DNA from 2 places in the Microbacterium sp. OVT16B genome. Region 2 is predicted to be linked to the other one. Evidence: riboswitches for the same ligand, from Rfam matches in the RefSeq annotation. Region 2 holds a riboswitch; the other holds the start of a gene.
The links. Region 2 has a riboswitch for thiamine pyrophosphate ahead of LC438_RS02610 (ECF transporter S component). Riboswitches for the same ligand answer to the same signal wherever they lie in the genome.
Positions count from the first base shown of each region.

Region 1 (7,212 bases), 960 kb from region 2:
GAGCGGCCGACCTCGACGGCATCCTTCTCGGATGCGGCATGCTGCACCTCGATCGTGATGTCGTGGCTCGCGCCCTCGGCATCGCCCTGCAGCTTGACGGCGAGCTCCTGGCAGACCTCGGAGAGCGCGGCGGCGAAGTCGTCGAGGTCGGGGGCCACCTCGGACGCCCCGTTGGCGAGCAGCGTCACCTGGTCGTTGGTCGACATGCAGCCGTCGGAGTCGAGACGGTCGAACGTCTGACCCGTCGCCCGACGGAGCGCCTCATCGGCCTCGAGCGGTTCGAGGACGGCATCGGTGGTGAGCACCACGAGCATGGTGGCGAGACCGGGCGCGAGCATCCCCGCGCCCTTCGCCATGCCGCCGATGGTCCAGCCGTCGCGGCGCACCACCGCGGTCTTGGCGACCGTGTCCGTGGTCATGATGGCCTGGGCGGCGGCGTCCCCTCCCTCGGAGGAGAGTTCGGCGATCGCCTGCGCGGTGCCGGCGAGGACCCTCGAGCGGAAGACCTCGTCACCGGTGCCGATGAGCCCGGTGGAGCACACGAGCACATCCCCCGCGCTGACGCCGAGGAGCTCGGCCGCCTTCTCGGCGGTCTGATGCGTGGTCTGGAAGCCGAAGCTGCCGGTGAAGCAGTTCGCCCCGCCCGAGTTCAGCACGACGGCCTCGACGACGCGGTCGGCCACGGCCTGCTGCGACCAGATGATGGGGTTGGCCTTGGCGCGGTTGCTCGTGAAGACGGCCGCTCCGACCTTGCGCGGGCCGCGGTTGACGACCACGGCGACGTCAGGCTTTCCCGTGCTCTTGAGGCCTGCGGCGACGCCGGCCGCCTCGAATCCTGCAGGTGCGGTGACACTCACGGTGCGACTCCGTTCACGGAGAGGGCGCGGTCTTCGGGGAGGCCGAGCGCGATGTTCATGGACTGGATGGCGGCACCGGCGGTGCCCTTGACGAGGTTGTCGACCGCGGTGACGACGGTGACGCGGTTCGCGGCGCGGTCGATCGCGAGTCCGATCAGCGCGGTGTTCGCCCCGAGCACGTCGGCCGTGCGCGGGAACTGCCCCTCGGGGAGAAGCTGGACGAAGGTCTCCCCCGCATAGGCGTTCTCCCATGCGTCGCGGATCTGCGCGTCGGTGACGCCCTCGGCGATCGGAACGGTGGAGGTGGCGAGGATGCCGCGTGACATCGGGACGAGCACGGGCGTGAAGGAGATGCGGATGCCGTCGGCCTCTGCCCCGGACGCCGCGGCGAGCGCCTGCCTGATCTCCGGGATGTGGCGGTGCGTGCCGCCCACCGCGTAGGGGTTGGCGGTGCCGAGGATCTCGCTGCCGAGGAGGTTCGTCTTGAGGCTCTTGCCCGCGCCTGAGGGGCCGACCGCGAGCACGGAGACGATGTCGCCGGGATCGATCACTCCCGCGGCGACGCCGGGCGCCAGGCTGAGGCTCACGGTCGAGGCGTTGCACCCCGGTGCCGCGATGCGCGTGGCGCCGCGCAGGTTCGCCCGCTGCTTCCCCCCGCCGACGGGCAGCTCGGGAACACCGTACGCCCACGGCTCGTGGAAGTCGCCGCCGTAGAAGGCGTCCCACGACTCCTTCGAGGTGAGCCGGTGGTCGGCGCCCGCGTCGATCACGAGCGGCACCGAGCCGAGCGCGTCGGTGTACTGCCCAGACTGCCCGTGCGGCAGGGCGAGGAACACGATGTCGTGCCCTGCCAGGATCTCGGGTGTCGTGTCCTGCAGCGTGAGATGGGCGAGCGAGCGCAGGTGGGGCTGATGCTGGATCAGCGGCTGCCCTGCGTTCGAGTGCGCGGTGACGGTGCGGATCTCGATGTCGGGATGGGCGGCCAGGAGGCGCAGAATCTCGCCGCCTGCGTAGCCGGATGCGCCGGAGACGGCGACGTAGTACGTCATGCTTCTACCTTAACGGTGGGAGGGTCGGAGGCCTGAGCGGCGACACCGGCACTCGACCGCCGTGCGTGCACAGGCAGGAGCGCGGGGTCGCCTAGAGTCGGCGGCCGCCGCGGCGTCGGCGCACAGCGATGACGCTCGGAGCGAGCGTCAGAGAAGCGGTGGCGGCCGAAGGCATGTCGCGACAGTAGCGCGAGCGCCGCGGCATCCGCAAATCCTGCGCGTCACATGCCCTGCGGAATCGGCGCGGCGAAGAAGGCGAGCTCGTGCGCGCTCGCGATCTCGAAGGCGCGGAGCATCCTCTCTCTGCGCGAGGGCGACGATGCCGCCGCGGCCCGCGACACGTACGCGATCGCCGTCTCCGTCGCGGCTTCGAAACCGGGGTCGGCGTAGGTTGCGAGCCAGGACGCGTACGGATGCCGTGGATCGCGGGCGTACTCCCCGAACTCCCCCGCGTGCAGACGCCGACCGAGGTCGGTGTAGAGCCAGAAGCAGGGCAGGATCGCCGCGATGAGCTCGGCATAGTCGCCCCCGAAGGCGACGGAGCGCAGGTGGTCGAGGTAGGCCGTCGTGGTCGGGGCGGGCGCGGCGGCGAATGTCTCCTGGCCGACGCCCGTCGCGGGGGTCAGCCAGGAGGCGTGCAGCTCGAGCTCTCCGACGATCGCCCCGTGTGCGGACTCCGCCCAGAACGCCTGCTCCGCCGACGACGGCGCCAGGCGGGACGCCTCCGCCAGCACTCTGGCGTACTCCCGCAGGTACAGCGCGTCCTGCGCGAGGTAGAACACGAAGGCATCGCGATCCAGCGTGCCGTCGGCGAGGGCACGGATGAACGGGAGCTCGTCGATGCCGGAACGGATGTCGGAGATGCCGTCCCACCAGTCCGCGCGGACCTCACCGGGGGTGGGTCGGGTGTCGAGACCACCGCGGGACCAGAGGCCTGCGAAGTGGTGCACCGGGCCGTGTCCGCGTCCGACACGGAGCTCATGGCTCTCACGCAGCGCCTCCCGCAGCCAGGTGCGCGCTCCGGCGACGGCATCCGCCGGGCTCTCCCCCCGCGCGAGCAGCGTAGCCAGCGCGGAGGACAGCGAGCAGCCGGTGCCGTGCGTGTGCGGGGTGTCGATGCGGGCGCCGGAGAACTCGCGCCGCACCCCGGCGCCGATCAGCGCGTCTGGGGTCTCCGCACCGGTGAGGTGCCCGCCCTTGACGAGCACCTGGGCGCCGATCTCGGCCGACAGCTCCTCCGCCGCGGCGAGTGCCTCCTCCCAACCTGTGATCCGACGGGAGGTGAGCACGGCGAGCTCGGTGAGATTGGGGGTGACGACGTCGGCACGGCTCAGCAGTCCGCGCAGCGCGTGCTCGGCCGCCGCGTCGAGCAGGCGGTCCCCGCTGGTGGCGACCATGACGGGATCGATCACGACGATCGGCGGGCGCACCCGGTCGAGCCAGTCGGCCACGGCGCCGATGACCTCCGCGTCGGCGAGCATGCCGATCTTCACGGCGTCCACGACGATGTCGGCGGAGATCGCGTCGAGCTGCGCGCGCAGGAACTCCGTCGGCGGCACGTGCACGGCGCTGACGCCCTGCGTGTTCTGCGCGGTGAGCGCGGTGAGGACTGCCATGCCGTATCCCCCGTTCGCCGCGATCGACTTCAGGTCGGCCTGGATGCCCGCCCCTCCCGACGGGTCGCTGCCGGCGATGCTGAGCACACGCGGCACCCCCGCTGCACGCCAGCGGCGGAGGAATCCTCGCGCCGCCGCTGCCGGATCATCGGCGGCGCACAGGGCCGACACGACCGCGAGACCGGCGGCGCCCGCCTCGCGCAGCGCCTCGGCGTCGTCGATGCCGACGCCGCCGATCGCCACGCACGGCAGCGGAGAGGCCGCAGCCACCGCCGCGAAGCCCTCGATGCCGAGTGCAGGCGGATGGTCGGGCTTGGTGCTGGTCGGTCGGATGACGCCGACGCCGAGGTAGTCCACTGTGCCCTCCGGCAGCTCTCCGAGTGCGGCGAGGTGCTCAGCGCTGTTCGCGGTGAGACCGATCAGGGCCTCGGGGCCGAGTGCGGCACGGGCGCGCAGCACCGAGGAGTCCCCCTGTCCGAGGTGCACGCCGTCGACGCGGGCGCCCGCGGCACGAGCGGCGAGCGCGGCGTCGAGACGGTCGTTCACGACGAGGAGCGCTCGACCGTCGATCACCCGGGAGAGCTCGACGAGCTGCGCGGTCGTCTCGGCATCCGTCGCCCGCTTGTCGCGCAGCTGCACGAGGCGCACTCCCCCGTCGACGGCCATCCGCACGGTCTCCACGACGCCGCGTTCTCCGCACAGCCCCGGATCGGTGACGAGGTACAGAGAGAGGTCGGCGATCACAGCGCGCCGCCCTCGACGCGCGCCGCTCCGGCGAGATCGGCAGGATGCACGGCGGCGAGCGCATCGAGCAGTGCGACCGCGAAGCTGCCCGGGCCTGCGGATGCCGCAGCGGCGCGCTCGGCGGCGATCGTGTAGACGAGGCTGGCCGAGGCGACCGCCGTGAGCGCATCGGCTCCCGTGGTCCGTGCGGCCCCGAGGAACGCAGCCATGACGGCGCCGAGAGCGCAGCCGCCTCCCGTGACCCTGGTGAGCAGCTCGTGTCCGTTCGCGAGCCGCAGCACGCGCTCCCCGTCGGTGATCAGGTCCACCGGCCCCGACACCGCGACGATGCTGCCGAGGCGCGAGGAGAGCGCGACCGCGGCGTCGGCGGCGGCATCCGTGGTGTCGGTGGCGTCGACCCCTCGACCGCCTGCGCTGAGTCCGGCCAGCGCCAGGATCTCCGAGGCGTTGCCGCGGATGGCCGTCGGGCGCAGCGCCACGAGCTCCTGCGCCAGCGCCGTGCGCACCGGGAGCGCGCCGATGGCGACGGGGTCGAGCACCCAGGGTGTGCCGGATGCCACGGCTCCAGCCGCCGCCTCGAGGCTCGCCGCTCGCTGCTCGGGGTTCGGCGTGCCGAGATTCACGAGCAGACCGGAGGCGACGCAGGCGAACATCCCGGCCTCGCCGACGATGTCGACCATCGCGGGGGCCGCGCCGACGGCGAGGAGCACGTTGGCTGTGAACCCGGTGACGACGGCGTTGGTGATGCAGTGCGTGAGAGGAGGCGCCTCTCGCAGCACCCCCAGCAGCGTGGCGGCCTCGGAGACGAGGTCGGAGGCGGACGCAGGACGCAGAAGATCGCTCATGCGACATTCCCTTCGCTAGTGCTAACTAGATCAGGTTCGACGGGTCTGTTCTCAGCCGCGGATGCGGCACCCCGTGTCACTGCTCGCAGTCTAGCGAAGAGCGCGGATCACCCGAGCTCGGCGAGAAGCTCCAGCTCCTGGGCCCGGGTGAGCCCCGCGCGCCGCTCGCGGTCGACGCCGCGTGCTCGTTCGTCCGCGAGAACCGCGTCCACGGTGTCCCCGAGCGGACGCAGGGTCCCGCCGTCGGAACGATAGGCGGCGTTCGAGCGCGTCATGAAACCGGTCATCTCCGCCGGCAGCCACAGCGGCAGCGAGCGCTCCCCCATCCAGTACTCGACGCCGTGCTCCACGAGCCATCCCTCGTCGGCGGACACCGTGTCGCCGTCGTGCCCCGCCACCGCGCGGAACAGTGCGAGCACCTCGCCGAGCGCATGCTCGTCGCCGATCGTGTTCACCGCACCGGTCGACGCCGTGGCGGCCACGTACGCCGCGAGATCATCGACGTCGATCACCTGCGTCGTGCGCCCCTCCGTTGGCGGCAGCAGCACCGTCCCGTCGCCCGCGCGGTCGAACGCCGCGGCCCAGTATCCGAAGCGATCGCTGGGGTCGCCCGCGCCGACGATGAGTCCGGGTCGCACGATGAGCGCCCGGTCTGCGAGCGTGCGCACCGCGTCCTCCGCCGCGACCTTCTGCGGACCGTACTCGTACTCATCCCCCGGTGCCGCGGCGATGTGCAGCGGAGCGGACTCGTCGGCGCCGACCGTGACGTCGTCGGAGTAGGCGGACATCGACGAGACGTACGTCCAGCGTGCGGCTCTGTCTCCGAGCGCCGCGACGGCGGCGACGACATGGTCGGCACGGGAGGAGATGTCGATCACACGGTCCCAGTCACGCACGGCCGCCTCCGCGTACGCGTCGGGATCATCCCGGTCCGCCCGCACGAGAGCAGCCCCGCTCGGCGCCGTGCGTGCACCACGGGCGAGGCACGTGACCTCGACGCCGTCGTCGATCAGCCGTCGCGCGATGCGACCGGAGAGCCAGCCGGTTCCGCCGAGGATCAGAGCAGTCGTCATGCGTCCATGTCATCAGCATCCGCCTCCGCACGGAAGCCCGTTCCGCCCAGAGCAGAGCACCGACACCGCGGCGGAGCCGACCTCAAGGGCGCCGCAGCTCCTCCAGTCCGCGAAGCTCGGGGAGGGTCCACGTCGGGTCGGGGCGCCATGCGACCCACTCCGGGTCGAAGGGCCAGTCGCCGTCGTGGAAGGACTGGATCGCGGCATCCGCATGCCTCTCGATCTGCGCGGCCTGCTCGCGGGTGAGGCGACCCTGCACGATCGCCGCGGCGACCTCGTCTTCGTCCTTGAGATGAACCGTGCGGTCCGCCGCGATCCAGACGTCGAGGATGTGATCCGAGGAGTAGGTGTCGCGGTCGGTGCGCAGGTGGGCGTTCTCCAGGTTCACGTACCAGCCGTCGAAGCGCCAGTCGCCGTCATCCGCGTGCGTCCAGAACAGGCACACCGACCAGGGTGCTCCGGCCGGAGCGATGCGCAGGCTGCCGCCGCCCCACCATGCCTCGACGATCCTCGTGCGGCCGTCGAGCCAGCGCCGCTCCAGCGGGATCGAGCGCACGCGCTCGCCCGTGACCGTGCCCTGGGCCTCCTGCAGCGTGCCGGAGGCGAGCCAGGCCACGAGACCGCGCTCATCGTCGCGCACGACGCGCATGGGGCTGATCGTCGAGGGATCTCCCGGCTGCCAGCCGGGCGCGCGGTAGTGCCAGTCGATCTGCGCTCCCGGCGTGAGGAACGGACCGTCGCCGAGCGGACGGGCGCCCTCGGGAACGGCCGCCGGGGTGCTGTGCGGGAGGATGCTCATCCCGACACGCTACCCCGGCGCCGTACCGGAACCGGGCTCAGTCGCGCAGCGCGGCGCCGAACCGCTCCGCCGCGACCGCGACCCCGGCGAGCTTGGCCTCCGTGGCCTCCGCCGCGGTCAGCGTGCGGTCGTCGGCGCGGAAGCGCAGTGCGAACGTGAGGCTCTTGGACCCCTCGGGAACGCCCTCGCCGCGGTAGTCGTCGACCAGTCGCAGGGACTCGAGCATGGG
Region 1 is NZ_JAHXZA010000001.1:1,510,867-1,518,078, reverse strand. It holds gene argJ (bifunctional glutamate N-acetyltransferase/amino-acid acetyltransferase ArgJ) at 1-857, opposite strand, end outside; gene argC (N-acetyl-gamma-glutamyl-phosphate reductase) at 854-1,906, opposite strand; gene thiD (bifunctional hydroxymethylpyrimidine kinase/phosphomethylpyrimidine kinase) at 2,128-4,266, opposite strand; gene thiM (hydroxyethylthiazole kinase) at 4,263-5,111, opposite strand; TPP riboswitch at 5,101-5,195, opposite strand; gene LC438_RS07115 (NAD-dependent epimerase/dehydratase family protein) at 5,219-6,184, opposite strand; gene LC438_RS07110 (DUF402 domain-containing protein) at 6,267-6,983, opposite strand; gene pheT (phenylalanine--tRNA ligase subunit beta) at 7,021-7,212, opposite strand, start outside.
Region 1: linked by a shared signal. The riboswitch ahead of thiM (hydroxyethylthiazole kinase) and the one ahead of LC438_RS02610 (ECF transporter S component) in region 2 are both predicted to bind thiamine pyrophosphate.

Region 2 (7,212 bases):
GCGATGGTCGTGCGCGGCCACAGCGTGTTCGCGGCGATGCCGTCGCGGGCGAACTCCGCGGCCAGTCCGAGCGTGACCATCGTCATGCCGAACTTCGCGAGCGTGTAGCCGGTGTGCGCGCCGAGCCACTTGGGCGTCGGGTTCAGGGGCGGCGAGAGGGAGAGGATGTGGGGGTTCGCGGCGTCCTTCAGGACGGGCACCGCCGCACGGGACAGCATGAACGTGCCGCGCACGTTGACGTCCTGCATGAGGTCGTACTTCTTCGCGCTCAGGTCGAGCGAGCGCGACAGGTCGATGACGCTGGCGTTGTTGATGACGATGTCGATGCCGCCGAACTCGCCCTGCGCCTTCAGCACCGCCTCGGTGATGTCGTCGTCGTCGCGCACGTCGCCGACGATCGGCAGCGCCTGGCCGCCCGCGGCGCGGATCTGCTCCGCCGCCGTGTGCACGGTGCCCTCGAGCTTCGGGTGCGGGGTGTCGGTCTTCGCGAGCATCGCGATGTTCGCGCCGTCCGCCGCGGCCTTCAGCGCGATGGCGAGCCCGATGCCGCGGCTGCCGCCCGACATCAGGATGGTCTTTCCTGCCAGTGTGCTCATGTCTCTCCTCGATTCCTGATTCCGGTCGCAGACCCGGTCGACGTTCCGGAGGAACGTCGACCGGTTTCGCGACCGGCACAGCTCTTCTGGGGGTGTTTACTTCGGCGCCATCCGGATCGCGCCGTCGAGGCGGATCGTCTCGCCGTTGAGGTAGCCGTTCTCGACGATCTGCTGCGCGAGGGCGGCGTACTCGTCGGGGCGGCCCAGCCGCGAGGGGAACGGCACCTGCTGGCCGAGCGAGTCCTGCGCGGCCTGCGGCAGGCCCATCAGCATGGGGGTCTCCATGATCCCGGGGGCGATGGTGCAGACGCGGATGCCGTAGCGGGCGAGCTCGCGGGCGACCGGGATGGTCATCGCGTGGACGCCGCCCTTCGACGCCGAGTAGGCGGGCTGGCCGATCTGGCCGTCGAACGCGGCGACGCTCGCGGTGTTGATGATGACGCCGCGGTCTCCGGACTCGGTGGGCTCGTTCTTCGCGATGACCGCGGATGCCTGCGACAGCACGTTGAACGTGCCGACGAGGTTGATGCGGACGACCCGCTCGAAGTCGGCGAGGACGGCGGGGTTGCCCTCGCGGTCGAGCACCTTGGCCGGCGGCGCGATGCCCGCGCAGTTCACGACGATGCGCAGCGGCGCAGCGGCCTGCGCGGCGGCGACAGCGGCCTGCACCTCATCGGCGCTCGTGACGTCGGCCGCGACGAACAGCCCGCCGAGCTCCTCCGCCAGCTCCGCGCCCTTCGAGGAGGCGAGGTCGACGATGGTGACGTGGGCGCCGGCCGCGGCGAGGCGCCGTGCCGTCGCGAGGCCGAGACCCGAGGCTCCGCCCGTGATGAGCGCGCCCTGTCCGGTGATCTGCATCTGGAGTTCTCCTTCGAACGTCGTTGCAACCGCTGGTGATACGCGGTCTCAGTGTACGTGACTCGTAGTGTCACGGCATCCGTCGTCGGCGTCCTTGCCGAAGCGACCGTGGGTGGTGTGTGCTGGACGCATGGAACTGCGTCGCAAGCGAGCCTACGACACCGCCTCGGCCGACGACGGCTTCCGCGTGCTCGTCGATCGGCTGTGGCCCCGAGGCGTCTCGAAGGAGCGCGCCGCCGTCGATCTGTGGGCGAAGGACACCGCGCCGAGCCCCGACCTCCGCCGCGACTGGCACGCGGCCCCCGACGACGAGTGGGACGTCTACGCCGACCGGTACCGCGCGCAGCTCGCGCACGAGTCTGCGGAGGCGCTGCGCGAGCTCGCCGCCGCTCTGCGCCCGCATCCGGTCGTCACCCTCGTGTACGCGGCGCACGACCCGGTGCACAACCACGCCGTCGTGCTGGAGGAGGCGCTGCGGGCGCACGGCAGGATGGAAACGTGAGCATCCCCTCCCTCGATCTCCCCGTACCCGCACGGGTCCGCGAGCTCGCGGGCGGCGCCGGTCTCGAACCGGTGTGGGTGAACGGCATCGGCGGGCTGACCTTCCGCACCGACGACGACCGCTACATCAAGTGGGGACCGCACGACACCGAGGCGAACATGCGGGACGAGGCCGAGCGGATGCGCTGGGCACGCCGGTGGATCACCGTCCCCGAGGTGATCGAGCAGGGGCAGGATGCCGAGCACGAGTGGCTCGTCACGGTGGCGCTCGATGCACGCAGCGCCGTGGATCCCCGCTGGCATGACGATCCGGAACGGGCCGTGCGCGCGGTCGGCGAGGGCCTCCGGATGCTGCATGAGAGCCTTCCCGTCGACGAGTGCCCGTGGGAGTGGAGCGTCGCAGGTCGCATCAGCGGCGCCGCCGCGCGCGGCGTGATCGTGCCGGAGAAGCTGCGGACGCACCCTCCGGTCGACAGGCTCGTGGTGTGCCACGGCGACGCCTGCATGCCCAACACGCTGCTGGACGATGCGGGCCGCCCCGTCGCGCACGTCGACCTCGCCGCGATCGGAGTCGCCGACCGTTGGGCGGACATCGCCGTCGCCGCGATGAGCACGAAGTGGAACGCCGGCCCGGGCTGGACCGACACCCTCATCGAGGCGTACGGCGTGGAGCCCGACCGTGAACGGCTCGCCTACTACCGGCGGCTGTGGAACAGGACCTGAGTCACGACGCCCCGCCCGCGCCGATGACGAAGTTCCAGGAGCCGGTCGCGACGGCGGCGGCGATCGCGACGAGCGGGATCACCGCGCACGCGAGCAGGAGCGCGGTGTCGCGCCGGGTCCACACTGATTCCCGCGCCCACGACCGCGGACCGGTTCCCCCGAATCCCCTGGCCTCCATCGCCGTGGCGAGCGAGGAGCCGCGGCGGATCGCGAGCACGAACAGCGCGAACGCCATGCCGAGGGTGCGGCGGATACGACCCTGATCGGCGACGCCCCGCGCCCTCCTGGCGAGCGCGAGAGCCCGCCAGTCGTCGGCGAGGAGTCCGAGCATCCGCATTCCGGCGAGGGCTCCGACGACGAAGCGCGCGGGCAGCCGGAGCCGCTGCGCCAGATCGTCGGCGAGGTCGGTGGGATCGACCGTGACGAAGAGCACCACGGAGGGCAGGCCGATCGCCAGCACGCGCACCGCGGTGGCGGCGGCGAGCGCGAGCGATCCGTCGCTCACCCTCATCAGCAGCCACTCGAAGTGCACCTCGCCGCTCTGCGCTCCGTACAGGGCGATCGTGACCGCGCTCAGCGGCGCCGCGATCCAGAGCACGGCGGTGCGGGTCCAGAACTCGCGTGCGCCGAGGCCCGCGAGCAGCAGCAGCGGGATCTCCAGGACCAGGGCGACGGATGCCGACACCACGTCGATCGAGAGGATGAGCGGAACCGCGATGAGCAGCGCCGCGGCGAGCTTGGCGAGCGCCGAGCGCGGAGCGATGGGGCCGCGGCGCTCGATGCGGGCGGTGAGCGGGTCGATCATGCGCCCACCTCGAGCCTGCGGGCGTGCAGGGCGCGCAGCACGGCCTCATCGTGGCTGATCGCGACGATCGCGGCGCCGTCGTCTCTCAGACCGGCGATGATCGCGACGAGCTCGGCCCAGGTCGTGGCGTCCTGCCCGAACGTCGGCTCGTCGAGCAAGATCATCTGCGGGCGAGTGGCGAGAGCGGCGGCCACCGTGAGACGACGCTTCTCCCCTCCGGACAGCGTGTACGGGTTCGCCTCGGCGAGCGCGGTCAGCCGCAGACGCTCCAGCAGCTCGTCGGCACGTCGGGCGATCTCCGCCTCGTCCAGCCGCAGAGCGCGGGGGCCCACGGCGAGCTCCTCCCGAACGGTCTTCGCGAGGAGCTGGTGCTCGGGGGTCTGCAGCACCGTCGCGATGCGGGTGAGCAGCGCGCGGGACGTCCAGCGGAAGGGGTCGTCTCCCGACCCCGACGACAGCGCTGCCGAGGCGACGACCCGCCCGCTCTCCGCCGGGATGAGACCCGCGAGCGTGAGCCCGAAGGTCGACTTGCCCGCCCCGTTGGGGCCGGTGATGCCGATCGCCTCCCCCGCGTGCACGTCGAGGTCGAAGGGACCGGCGACCGGGATGCCGCGGCTGCGCGCCACGGTCAGGGCGTGCGCCCGCAGCAGGACCTCACCCGGTCCGTACGCCGGCGGAGGGGGAACAGCCGGCGGATGACCGGGCACCCAGACCCCGGATGCGGCGAGCTCGGCGCCGCGCGTGCCGAGCACCTCGTCGGGAGTCCCGTCCGCCAGGACGACGGTGCCTTCGGGCTCCGCGCCGAGCACGATGACCCGGTCGACCAGGGGCAGCCACGCGTCGATGCGGTGCTCGATCACGACGAGGGTCGCCCCGGTCGCGTCGAGGGCGGCGGCGACCGCATCCCGCACATCCCGCACCCCCTCGGGGTCGAGGTTGGCGGTCGGCTCGTCGAGCAGGATCGCTCCGGGGCGCATGGCGATCACGCCCGCCAGCGCCAGCCGCTGCTTCTGCCCTCCCGAGAGCGCCGCTGTCGAGCGGTCGAGGGGCACGTCGAGCTCGACGGCATCCATCGCCTCGCGCACCCGCGGCCAGATCTCCTCGCGGGGCACGCCGAGGTTCTCGCATCCGAAGGCGATGTCGTCGCCGACCCTGGCGAGCATGGTCTGCGTGTCGGGGTCCTGCAGCACCATCCCCACGCGGCCCCGGCTCTCCGTCGCGGGAACGCCGTCGACGAGGAGCGCTCCGTGCGTCTCCCCCTCGTCGGCGCCGCCGAGCACGCCGCCGAAGCCCTGCAGCAGCGTGGACTTGCCCGAGCCGGAGGCGCCGAGCAGAAGCACCCGCTCCCCCGGCTCGATTCGCAGTTCGACCTCGCGCACGGCCCAGCGCAGCCGGGTGGCGTAGCGCCATCCCCAGCCGCGCGCATCGAGCGCGGCGGGGTTCACCCGGGCGGTCACACTCGTGCGGTGACCTCGCGGCCGGCCGCGAACCGGCTCAGGGCGCCGGTGGCGGCGAGTCCGCGGGCGATCAGCCAGGCGCCGAGCCCGGCGATCACCGCACCGGAGATGGTCGTCGAGGAGATGTAGACGGCGGTGAAGAGCGTGTCCACCCCCGGGTACCAGAGGATGCGGTCGTTGATGCCGCACGCGAGCCCCGCGCCGGCGCCGGCCAGCATCGCGACGGGCAGACGCCAGACGCCGTACAGGAACACGAGGAAGATCAGCTCGGCGCCGATGCCCTGCACGAGTCCGGAGACGATGGTCAGCGGCCCCCACGCGTTGCCGATCAGCGCCGAGATGATCGCGGCGACCAGCTCGGTGTAGAGCGCGGCGCCGGGCTTGCGGACGATCAGCCCGCCGAGGACGCCGGCGATCAGCCACGGACCGGCGAGCAGTCCCTGGACGCCGGGGAGCAGCGCCTCGAGGGCCCCGCTCGGGGTCACGTATCCGACGTTCCACAGCAAGAAGATCGCCGCGCAGGCGACGGCGACGACGCTGGCCACGACGATGTCGACGACGCGCCAGCGCCAGAGCTGGGCGTTGCGCAGGCCTGTGGCCGTGGATGCCGCTTCGGTGCTCGACCGGTGCGTGGACGTACTCATCTGAACTCCTCCCTGCGCCGGCATGATCCGGATCAGGTTCGACGGTCGAAGCGCGATTCGCTCCCTCTCAGCCCGGCTCGCCGGACTCCCGTGGTTGTGCTCTCGATCATACCCAGTGCCGACACTCCGCGCTCCCCTGTTGCGGCACCGCGGTTCTCACGGGAGAGTTCGGTACCGTAAGCAGGTGACCGCTCCTGACTCCGCCGAGGCCACCGCTCCCCTGGGCGATGCCCCGATCGACGCCGCCGCAGACGCGGACACGTCGGCCATCGACGCGGAGCTCGACCGGGTCCCCGCGATCCCGGATGCTTCGGCTCACGACTCCGAACTGGAGCAGCTGGTCGCGGACGCAGAGGCCCCCGCCGCTCAGTGGGCGAGCGAGGGCGGAGCGGCGACCGCACTCACCTGGGTGGATGCGGCATCCGTCGCCGACCACTCCCCGACGGCGACGCTCGACGGCGATCAGGTGCGCGAACCAGGGGCCGCGCTCTGGACGGGCGCCCGGCTGCGCCCCGCCGCGGCGGGTCCAGGCGTGCTCGTGCCGATCGGCATCCTCGCCGCACTGGCCGCCTCCTACGCGGGCACGACCCTGCTGTGGCCGCTGCACGAGGTCGCGCCGACCGTGAAGACGGCGGAGTTCCAGGCGACGGCCGCTCCGGCAGCGGCCATCACGTGGCCGACGCAGGGCAGCGCGGCGGTCGGCATCCAGGGCATCGGAACGGTCGCCTCTTCGCCGGATCCGGCCGTCATCGCGAGCATCACCAAGGTGGTCAGCGTGCTCATGGTGCTGGATCAGATGCCGCTCGCCGTCGGCGAGCAGGGCCCGTCCTTCTCGTTCACCAAGGCCGACAGCCAGTCGTATCTCGCGTACAAGCGCAGCGACCAGTCGGCGCTCGACGTGCCCGTCGGGGGTTCCCTGACGGAGTTCCAGATGCTGCAAGGCATCCTGCTCGGCTCGGCGAACAACTACATCGACCGCCTCGCGAAGGAGATCTGGGGCTCGGACAAGGCCTTCGCAGACGCCGCGGCGACCTGGCTCAGAGATCGCGGCATCCAGGGCATCACGATCCTCTCGCCCTCCGGGTTCGACGAGCGCAACACGGCGACCCCCGAGGCGCTGATCGCCGTGGCGGAGCGGGCGATGCAGAACCCCGTGTTCGCGGGGATCGTCGGCACGCCCTCGGTCGAGCTGCCGGGCGCCGGACTCGTGAAGAACACGAACGGGATGCTGTCGGACTCCGGTGTGGTCGGCATCAAGACCGGCACCCTTCACGAGAGCTGGAATCTGCTCACCGCGAAGGACGTGGTCGTCGACGGCACGACCGTGCATCTCTACGCCTCGGTGCTCACGCAGGCCGATGACGACATGCGTCTCGCGTCGACGCGGTCTCTGTTCTCGCAGGTCGAGGACGCGCTGCAGGCCGAGACCCCCGCGGTGGCGAAGGGAACCGTCGTCGGAGAGGTGGACACCCTGTGGGGTGCATCCACCGAGATCGTGACGGATGCCGACGCCGACGTCGTGCTGTGGGACTCCGCCGCGGCGGAGGCGACGCCCGAGTTCGATCTGGGCGAGAAGAGCAAGGCGGGCGCCGAGGTCGGCACGTTGACCGTCGCCGGCCCCCTCGACA
Region 2 is NZ_JAHXZA010000001.1:553,035-560,246, reverse strand. It holds gene LC438_RS02640 (NAD(P)-dependent oxidoreductase) at 1-596, opposite strand, end outside; gene LC438_RS02635 (SDR family NAD(P)-dependent oxidoreductase) at 693-1,454, opposite strand; gene LC438_RS02630 (DUF488 domain-containing protein) at 1,585-1,956, shown strand; gene LC438_RS02625 (aminoglycoside 3'-phosphotransferase) at 1,953-2,678, shown strand; gene LC438_RS02620 (energy-coupling factor transporter transmembrane protein EcfT) at 2,680-3,483, opposite strand; gene LC438_RS02615 (ABC transporter ATP-binding protein) at 3,480-4,940, opposite strand; gene LC438_RS02610 (ECF transporter S component) at 4,937-5,584, opposite strand; TPP riboswitch at 5,575-5,686, opposite strand; gene LC438_RS02605 (D-alanyl-D-alanine carboxypeptidase) at 5,769-7,212, shown strand, end outside.